One region of the Paenibacillus sp. 23TSA30-6 genome, then DNA from elsewhere that is predicted to be linked to it. Evidence: riboswitches for the same ligand, from Rfam matches in the RefSeq annotation. Region 1 holds a riboswitch; each other region holds the start of a gene.
The links. Region 1 has a riboswitch for cobalamin ahead of metE (5-methyltetrahydropteroyltriglutamate--homocysteine S-methyltransferase). Riboswitches for the same ligand answer to the same signal wherever they lie in the genome.
Positions count from the first base shown of each region.

Region 2: linked by a shared signal. The riboswitch ahead of E0698_RS11010 (ABC transporter substrate-binding protein) and the one ahead of metE (5-methyltetrahydropteroyltriglutamate--homocysteine S-methyltransferase) in region 1 are both predicted to bind cobalamin.
Region 3: linked by a shared signal. The riboswitch ahead of E0698_RS14270 (hypothetical protein) and the one ahead of metE (5-methyltetrahydropteroyltriglutamate--homocysteine S-methyltransferase) in region 1 are both predicted to bind cobalamin.
Region 4: linked by a shared signal. The riboswitch ahead of E0698_RS06430 (ABC transporter substrate-binding protein) and the one ahead of metE (5-methyltetrahydropteroyltriglutamate--homocysteine S-methyltransferase) in region 1 are both predicted to bind cobalamin.

Region 1 is NZ_SLTL01000015.1:118,360-120,560, reverse strand. Features, by position in the region: gene E0698_RS15440 (anaerobic ribonucleoside triphosphate reductase) at 1-128, shown strand, start outside; gene nrdG (anaerobic ribonucleoside-triphosphate reductase activating protein) at 125-622, shown strand; cobalamin riboswitch at 891-1,086, shown strand; gene metE (5-methyltetrahydropteroyltriglutamate--homocysteine S-methyltransferase) at 1,245-2,201, shown strand, end outside.
Region 2 is NZ_SLTL01000009.1:197,153-199,353, forward strand. Features, by position in the region: gene E0698_RS11005 (FecCD family ABC transporter permease) at 1-264, opposite strand, end outside; gene E0698_RS11010 (ABC transporter substrate-binding protein) at 261-1,265, opposite strand; cobalamin riboswitch at 1,473-1,666, opposite strand; gene E0698_RS11015 (histidine phosphatase family protein) at 1,791-2,201, opposite strand, start outside.
Region 3 is NZ_SLTL01000013.1:140,766-142,966, forward strand. Features, by position in the region: gene cobJ (precorrin-3B C(17)-methyltransferase) at 1-675, opposite strand, end outside; gene E0698_RS14270 (hypothetical protein) at 804-1,028, opposite strand; cobalamin riboswitch at 990-1,173, opposite strand; gene E0698_RS14275 (TIGR00730 family Rossman fold protein) at 1,231-1,785, opposite strand; gene E0698_RS14280 (uroporphyrinogen-III synthase) at 1,957-2,201, opposite strand, start outside.
Region 4 is NZ_SLTL01000005.1:116,174-118,374, reverse strand. Features, by position in the region: gene E0698_RS06430 (ABC transporter substrate-binding protein) at 1-801, opposite strand, end outside; cobalamin riboswitch at 1,008-1,211, opposite strand; gene E0698_RS06425 (nucleobase:cation symporter-2 family protein) at 1,910-2,201, opposite strand, start outside.

The DNA.
Region 1 (2,201 bases):
GTGCTGATGAGGAACATACGCATTTTCAGCGCTTGCGCCGGGTAACCGGATATCTGACAGGTGATTATACCGTCCGGTTCAACGCCGCAAAACAAGCCGAGGTACGTGACCGGGTGAAGCATCGGTGAATTTATGCGGCTACATTCCGGAATCTCTGAACGAAGGACACGGTCTGCGCACCGTTGTGTTCATTAGCGGTTGCCGCCATGCCTGCCCCGGCTGCTTCAATCCGGCATCCTGGAGCTTCCGTACAGGCGAACCGTTCACACCGGAGCGGCAGCAGGAGGTTATCCGTGACATCGCCGATAATCCATTGCTGGACGGGTTAACCCTTTGCGGCGGAGACCCCTTTTTCTCGGCAGCGGAATGCTCGCAGTTTGTGCGCGACTTCCGCGCAGCCTGCCCTGACCGAACCGTGTGGGCCTATACGGGCTTCGTCTACGAAGAACTTCTTACGGATCAGGCCCGGCGGGAGTTGGCACTGCTGTGCGATGTGGTTGTGGACGGTCCCTTTGTAGAACAGCAAAAGGATCTGACCCTTCCCTTCCGAGGCAGCCGCAATCAGCGACTGGTTGATGTGAAGGCCAGCATTCTGGCAGGATCTACCGTTACATTAGCCTGAGTTGTTATGCCTTAAGACAAGTCCTTTCCCTATGGGAGGACTTGTCTTTTTTTGCGTGTAATTGACAAGGGCGGTGCTTCAAGGTGCTTCAGATCGGGAACACGGGATAGCGTACTGATGAGCAGAACGCTTTTAATAAACTTGAATGTGCTTCCATGAACTTAATCGTTTCATTGCGGTTTAAACGGAGTTTCTATTGCGCATCCCGCAAGTTTCACTTATGATGGTGAACAAGTATACGAGTGCATAATTATTCGTCATACCATAATCGCATAGCTTGGAGATAGGTGTCTGTTCTATTCAGTTCAGGCTTAAAAGGGAAGCCGGTGCAAGTCCGGCGCGGTCCCGCCACTGTAAACGGGGAATTTTCAGCTGTTGATACACCCACTGGTCCACAGACCGGGAAGGAGCGCTGAAAGTCATGATTCGTAAGTCAGGAGACCTGCCTATTTCAACAACATCGCAAGTACCTACGGGAGATAGGGAGGTGTTAAGAGCCGTCGCCGAATTTTTATTTTTAAATAACGGAGGCATTTTTTCCCCTATTCATTTTTACCCCGGGGAGGAATGTCTTTTTTTGTACGCAAAAATAAACTGGCTACCAGCCTGGGAGGAAAAGTACATGTCATTAACCGAATTGCCTGAATTGCCCGGCTTGATCAGCAGTAACCTGGGATATCCGCGTATCGGCGGGAACCGGGAATGGAAGAAAGCACTGGAACGCTTCTGGAAAGGCAGCATGGATGAAAGTGAACTGCATATCGAGATGAAACGATTGCGGTTGGAGCATCTGAGCAAGCAGCGTGACAAGGGAATTGATCGAATTCCAGTCGGAGACTTTTCCTATTACGATCACATGCTGGATACATCCGTGATGTTCGGTCTGGTGCCGGAACGGTTCAACTACCGTCCCGATGGGCCTGTTCCCCTATCCGTCTATTTCGGGATAGCCCGTGGACAAAAGGGTGCCACCGCCAGTGAAATGACCAAATGGCTGAATACCAATTACCATTACATCGTACCGGAATTGGCGAATGCAACCCCGGTGTTCACCGAGAATAAGCCGTTGCAGGCTTATCGTGAAGCGAAACAGGAGTTGGGCATTGAAGGTAAACCCGTCATGATCGGTCCTTATTCGTTCGTTGCTCTGTCCAAAGGCTATGATCGTAAGGATTTGGCCGCCATTGTACGAAGCTTCCTGCCACTGTACGCCCGCGTCCTGTCTGAGTTGGCTGCGGAAGGCGTTCAGTGGGTGCAGGTGGATGAGCCTGTCCTGACCACCTCATTCCCGGCAGAGGATTTGGACATTATTCAGGAGGCTTATGAAGCTTTGGCCGAGGCTGCTCCATCCTTAAATATCGTGCTGCAAACCTACTTTGGCAGTCTGGATCATTATGAGCACCTATCCACGCTCCCGGTACAGGGATTAGGTATGGACTTTGTACATGATGATGGCAAAAACCTTCAACATGTGCTCCGGCATGGCTTCCCCGCAGGCAAAACGCTGGCCGCTGGTGTTATTGACGGGCGCAATATATGGCGCTCCGATCTGAACGACGTAGCTGTGCTGCTTGGACAG
Region 2 (2,201 bases), on a different contig from region 1:
AAATCCGGCTCCCGCCAGCGCAAGCGCTGCGCCTACCAGCATTCCCAGTAAGACACGCGGCAGTCTGATCTTCAAAATAATCTGCTCTGTGGATGGATTCCAATCCGGTGTAAACGTCTCACCTAACCACGGCAGATGGTTGACCAGAATACCCGTGATCTGGCTGACGGGAAGCTTGGCCGAGCCGATGCCGAGACAGAGCAACAGCGTCAGCAGCAATAAGGCAAGACCTGCCCCTCCAAAGCCGATCAGTCTACGACTCATTTGAAAATTTCAGGATACACGCCCTTGGCCACTTCCTTGAGACCTTCCGTTACACGCGGACCCGGACGACTGATCAGATTATCATCCACGGCAAACACCCGGTTTTGACGAACAGCCGATATTTGATCCCATCCACTACGGGCTTTGATAATATCGCCGAGCGTCTGGCCTGTTTTGTCGTCCTTGACATTTTTGCTGTATAATATTACGTCCGGATTCGCCGCTATAATATTTTCCTCACTGATCTGGTACCAGCCCTTTTGGGTTGCAGCGACATTTTCCCCGCCCGCCAAAGAAATCAGCTCATCCATAAACTCTCCCTTGCCAACCGTCCAGCCGGGTGAAAATTCGACGTATACTCTCAGCTTCTGCCCTTTGCCGATATTTTTAACACCGTCTTTCACTTCCGCAACATCTGCTCTCATCTTGTCGGTTACCGCTCTCGCTTCTTTCTGATGATCGGTAATTTTCCCATATAGTTCGATGTTAGCCATGACATCTTCAACCGTTTTCGGCTCCGTTTTAAAAATCATAATTCCCATGTCACGCAGCTTGGTTGTCGCCTGCTCACTGAGTGATATCCCTGCAAAAACGACTTCCGGATTCGCAGCAATGATCGCCTCTTCATTCGGCTTCATAATACCGCCCACTTTGGGCTTCTTTTTAGCCGCTTCCGGGTAATCCGAATAGTCGGATACGCCGACAATTTCCTTATCCAGTCCGATGGCGAACAGCGCCTCGGTTTCAGCCGGGGAGACGGAAACGATTTTGTCCGGCGCTTTTTTGAACGTAAATTCCTGTCCGGTCGCATCCTTAATGGTCAGCGGGTAGACCGTTTTGCCCGGAGGCTCCTGAGCGGTTGCCGTCTGTCCCGGTTGCTGTGAGGCTTGATCCCCTTTATTTTCAGCGTTCTTTCCGTTAGCTCCACATGCACTCAGCACAACCGCCAAGACCAGAGCCAATAAGCCTGTAGTCCAGACCTTTATTCTATTCCCTGCCATGATTTACACCCCTCCATATAAATTCTTTTAAGAGCGTCACTTGAACATCATCCGATATCTGCTAAATCCAGCCTTCTTTTCCTTTCAAAAAACCCCTGCATCCTCAGATAAGGACACAGGGGTCACGTTAGCGCAGATCGTACGCAGGCGGCAGTTTCTTCCGCATGGACAGTCACTGCGAACACGTCATCCTTTCCTCGAAGGACTATGGTGACAGGCGGACGGGCAGGTATCCTGACTTACAGAAACATGCGACAGCCTACTGCTGCTTTATATGCTTTGTGGCACATAAAGCAGAGCGGGCTGGCATTTTTCCATTTACAGTGGCGGGACCGCGCCGGATTCACACCGGCTTCCCTTTTAACAGCGCACCGGAAAGAACCCGAGGGTTTCATCCCGCTGCACCGACCTCGTCTGCTGGATATTTGATGTAGTGTTGGTCAAGCCGTTCTTTTACTTGATGATTATAGGTTAAAAAAGACTGGCTTACAACCCAAACCGCCTGTTCACCTGCCCCTATCTGACCTAAAAAGAAAACACCTCTCCTATCCACTGGTGTCGTTCTCCCAGCCTCAACCGAATCGTAATTGCCGCTCCTGGCTTCGGATTCAGACTCCAAAAATCATGACCCGGTACCAGCATACAAGCCAACTGACGAATCACTCCACCATGCGTGACGACCAGAACAGAAGGTGGGGCATCAGGCATGCCTGTTTTCTGAACATCCATCATTTTACGCCACTCATACAAAGAGTCTAGGAATTCATCGAGGCGGTTCACAAAGTCTGCCCAAGGCTCTCCCCCCGGCGGCGTAATTCGCTGCGGCTCATCAATCCACGCTCGATACAACGCCACATCCTTGAGCATATCATACGTTTTTCCATCCCATTCCCCAAAATGAAGCTCTCTCAGACGTGGTTCCATGATGGCAGACCT
Region 3 (2,201 bases), on a different contig from region 1:
CAGCATACCGATATCATGGTTGAGCATGTCCTCCAGCGTCGTCACAATTACTTGCTGACGGTCGCGATAAGCACTCTTCACCAGCCCGACGGGAGTCTGCGGATCACGGTAACGCAGCAAAATGGACTGCGTCTCAACAATCTGGCGTGTACGCCGACCACTGCGCGGATTGTACAGTGCAATGACAAAATCCGCCGAAGCTGCCGCTTCTACACGTTTCACAATCGTCTCCCACGGGGTCAAATGGTCACTCAGACTGATCGTGCATGCATCATGCATGACGGGCGCACCCAACAGCGAAGCACAGGACTGAATCGCCGATATTCCCGGCACGACTTCTACCTCAACCCCGTCCTCACGGCGCCAGCCCTTTTGCATCAGCACTTCGTACACTAGCCCGGCCATGCCATATACGCCTGCGTCTCCACTGGAAATGACGGCTACCTTCTTGCCCATCTCCGCCTGTCGAACCGCCTCCTGCGCACGGCTCACTTCCTCTGTCATGCCTGTGCGCACAATCTCCTGTCCGTTCAACAACGGGCGGATCAGATCTACATAGGTGTTGTAACCGATAATGACCTCACTCTCGGCCAGCGCGTCCAGCGCCCGTTTGGTGATATGTTCCATATCCCCCGGTCCGAATCCAATCACGAGCAATTTCCCTAATGGGCTCATCGTTATCCTCCTTCTTAAATCTAGGCTATGTTTTCCACACTTCTATCTATTTCACTTATATATGGACATCCTGTAACTCAAAAAAACCCATCCTGCCCGGATGGGTTTCCTATGTACGCATCGTATCATCAGACGGACACAGCATAAGAAGACACTTCTTGTCTTCCGCCATCGTGCCGTTGCTTTCCATCTGCCTGTTCACGCTTGAAATGCTTCTGCATGTTCAGCTCCACGCAAACCTGCAACCAACATGGAAAAAGCAGCGTGCGCCTGATTTCCTGATTTCGTACACCCATCCTCTCCGCGAAGGTTAACGGTGCATACAGATCAAGGTAGGTCTCCTGGCTCGGCATCAACAGATTTTTTCGTCTTCCCCGTTTTCTCACGAGTGACGTCTGAAAAAATCCTCTTCCTTACAGTGGCGGGACCGCTCGGGACTTGCACCCGATTCCCTGTTACCCTTCGCTATCACAAAGGCACCTTGTCTGTCCGCTATTTGATTATGGGTCTTATCATAACCTTGGCTCAATCAGTTGTGCAAGCATGAAAAACGCTTTATTTCAAGTTCTCTGCCTTATTTTTTAACATATGCAACAATTCGTCCGGGTCCGCAGAGATACTCAGCAGCGTTGGATGGTCAACTCCGGTAAATCCCTCGCGCACACTATGACGCACCATTTCCGCCAACGGGTCAAAATATCCGTTCACATTCAGCAGCCCGATGGGCTTGCGATGAATGCCGATTTGCGCCCAGCACAGCACCTCGAACAGCTCTTCAAATGTTCCCAATCCCCCCGGAAGGGCAATAAAGGCATCCGCCATTTCGCTCATGACCGCTTTGCGTTCATGCATGCTTGCCACCTCAATAAATTCGGTGACTCCCCGGTGAATAATCTCTGCATCGAATAACAGGGTCGGCATAATCCCGGTGACCTGACCGCCCCCGGCCAGCATCGCATCTGCGACCTCACCCATCAGCCCCTTGCTGGAGCCTCCATAGATCAGACGAACATGATGTCGGGCCATAGCCTCTCCAAGCTTGCCTGCCTCCTGAAGATATACCGATGAATGTCCGGGTCTGGACCCGGCAAATACACAAATGGAATTCATAATGTCTCAGCTCCTGTTCTGGTATCCCGCATCGAGGCTTTTTCATTATATTAAATAAATATTTTCGTTATAACAAAAACTTCTGTCGATGCATTTCCAACAAAAAAAGATAAAGACCCTGTAGGCCCTTATCTTTATTTTACCCTTTATCGCAAGGATATAGGTTAGTTTTCAGTTCACAACTTCAAGACCGTAGCCGTGCACCGAGGCGCTATGCTCAAAATATCTTCCCAGCTCCACCATCATCGCGCCCATTCGTTCCTCCACTGGAAACACGATCCGTTCAATACCTTCCTCCAAAATGGACTGCGCCGTCACCTTGCCTACCGACACAGCGATCACATCATGGCGAAAAGCTTCCAACACGTCTTCCATCTGCTTCTGTTCCCTCGCATATTGGCACAAAAAGCGGATTT
Region 4 (2,201 bases), on a different contig from region 1:
TTTCAATACCTCCGCGTTATCCACCGGAATATCGGTCGCTACATCTACTTCGCCGGATTGCAGCGCCAGCAGGCGCGAATTGCCGTCCGTAATGAACTTCATCGTTGCTTCAGCCAGCCGGGCCTTCTCGCCCCAATATCCGTCATAACGCTCTACGACCAAGGATTGATCCTTGTTGAACGCTTTAATTTTAAAAGCACCTGTCATCGCAGGGTAGCTCTGCTCATCCTTTATAGACGCTACATCCAGCACAATCGTCGATGGATCCGCCAGATTGGACACCAGCGCCGCATTCGGCTGGTTTGTCGTAATTTTCAACACCAGCGGCTCGGTTACGTCAATTGACTTTACATCTAGCAAATCCTTTGCCAGATGGCTTTTCTCAATGGAGCGCAGCAGGGAAGCTTTTACACTTTCCGCGTCCATACTCTTTCCGTTATGAAAAGTGACCTTATCCTGCAAGCTGAACGTCCAGACTGTGGGGCTATCCTGCTTCCATTCCTTGGCCAGCCAAGCCTCAGGCTCCAGCTTTTCATTCAAACGGACAAGTGTCTCGCCTGCGCCAGAACGCATAACATCCCAGCTATTATCGCCATGCGGGTCAACGCCTGACGGCTTCCACGTATACGCCATCACCAGCTTTTTGTCCGTTGTGGACTGTTGTGCGAATGTGTTTTCGCCCTTGTCGGAGCTGTCCGCCGTCTTATTAGTTGTGGAGCATCCCGCAAGAGCCATAACTGCCAGTAGCAGCATCACCCCTGTGCATATGGACCATGAACGCTTTTTACGATTGCTTATCATCCTATTTATCCCCCTCTATCTTGTCATTCACAAATACCTAACGCAAAAAAAGCATCCCGGACCGCCTGATCAGCAGTCAGAAATGCTTTCATTATAAAATGCCAAAGCTCACCTCAAAGCACCTCTAATCATAGAAGGGATCGGATCGGTTTCAGACATTCCGTAAGCAGCACGCCCAACCACCTCCCCAGCATCCCGTGGGTCTGACAGTGATGTTAAAACAGGCAGGTCTCCTGACTTCAGGCGTATCTTTCAGGCCTTCCCGGTTCTTCACAGTTCCAGTGGCTATTCCGAAAGCTACAGCAATTCCCTGCTGATGCCTGTATACAGTGGCGGGTCCGTGTCGGAATCTACCGAACTTCCCTTTTAAGTGAGCACGTACAACAGCCATCTACATGATCTCAACGAAACCCTGTAGATAGAAAGTCCGGCTCACACCTGTTTTCTTCCTTTATTCTTTTTCATTACGATTTAGGACTATCTTATTTTGTTGTTACAGGCTTGTCAACAAATGTCGCATAATAATTTAAATTTGAACGATACGGCGAGAATCAAGGCTATGACTTTGCGTTGCATGCACGCAATGGACGTGATAAAATTAGGTATAGAGATACCCATCGTGTCCGTATACTAAAAAGAGTCTTCGCCGCTACCAACGGCAAAGACTCTTAGGACTTGAAAGGCTGTGGATCACCACGGCGCGCTAAATGCTTAGCTAAACCCACCGTTAGGCGCCTAACCTAATTACGCGGTGGGTTTTCGCTTGTTCCGAAATTTCCGACGTAGCCAGCGATAAAGTTTACGAATACTAAACACCAGGCTTAGTAACGTAACCATCCAACGCAACACATCGTAGCACGACACAAGGTTGACCATCGGCTTCACCCCCTTTCGGGAAGCTGCGCCGTGGTCCGAAAACATCCACCACTATTCAAAATCCATAAGATGGATTATACCACGCCTCTGCCTACCACTCTAGCAAATTCTTCTAATAGAATCTCAAATCCCCATCTTCATACAGGAAGAGGGCTTTATCAATAACTCTATGCCAAAAAGCCGGAAAAAGAGGCTTACGACCTCTCTCCGGCTGTCTTTCTAATCCTAATTATCAAACCTTCTGCGGAACCTCCGACACTGTCACACCTTTGACCGATTCGGCTTGTTTTTTCGTTAAAACGATGTTCAAGACAATCGCCGTGATCGAGCCGGATACGATGCCGTTTTGCAGCAGCATTTTGGCAAAGCTCGGCAGTTGGTCGAACATTTGGGGCAGCACGGCAGAGCCGAGGCCCACCGCAATGCTGCATGCCGCAATCAGCAGATTGCTTTCCTTCCTCAAGTCCACTTCTGACAAAATAGACATGCCCGACGCAGCAACCGAACCGAACATAACGATCATC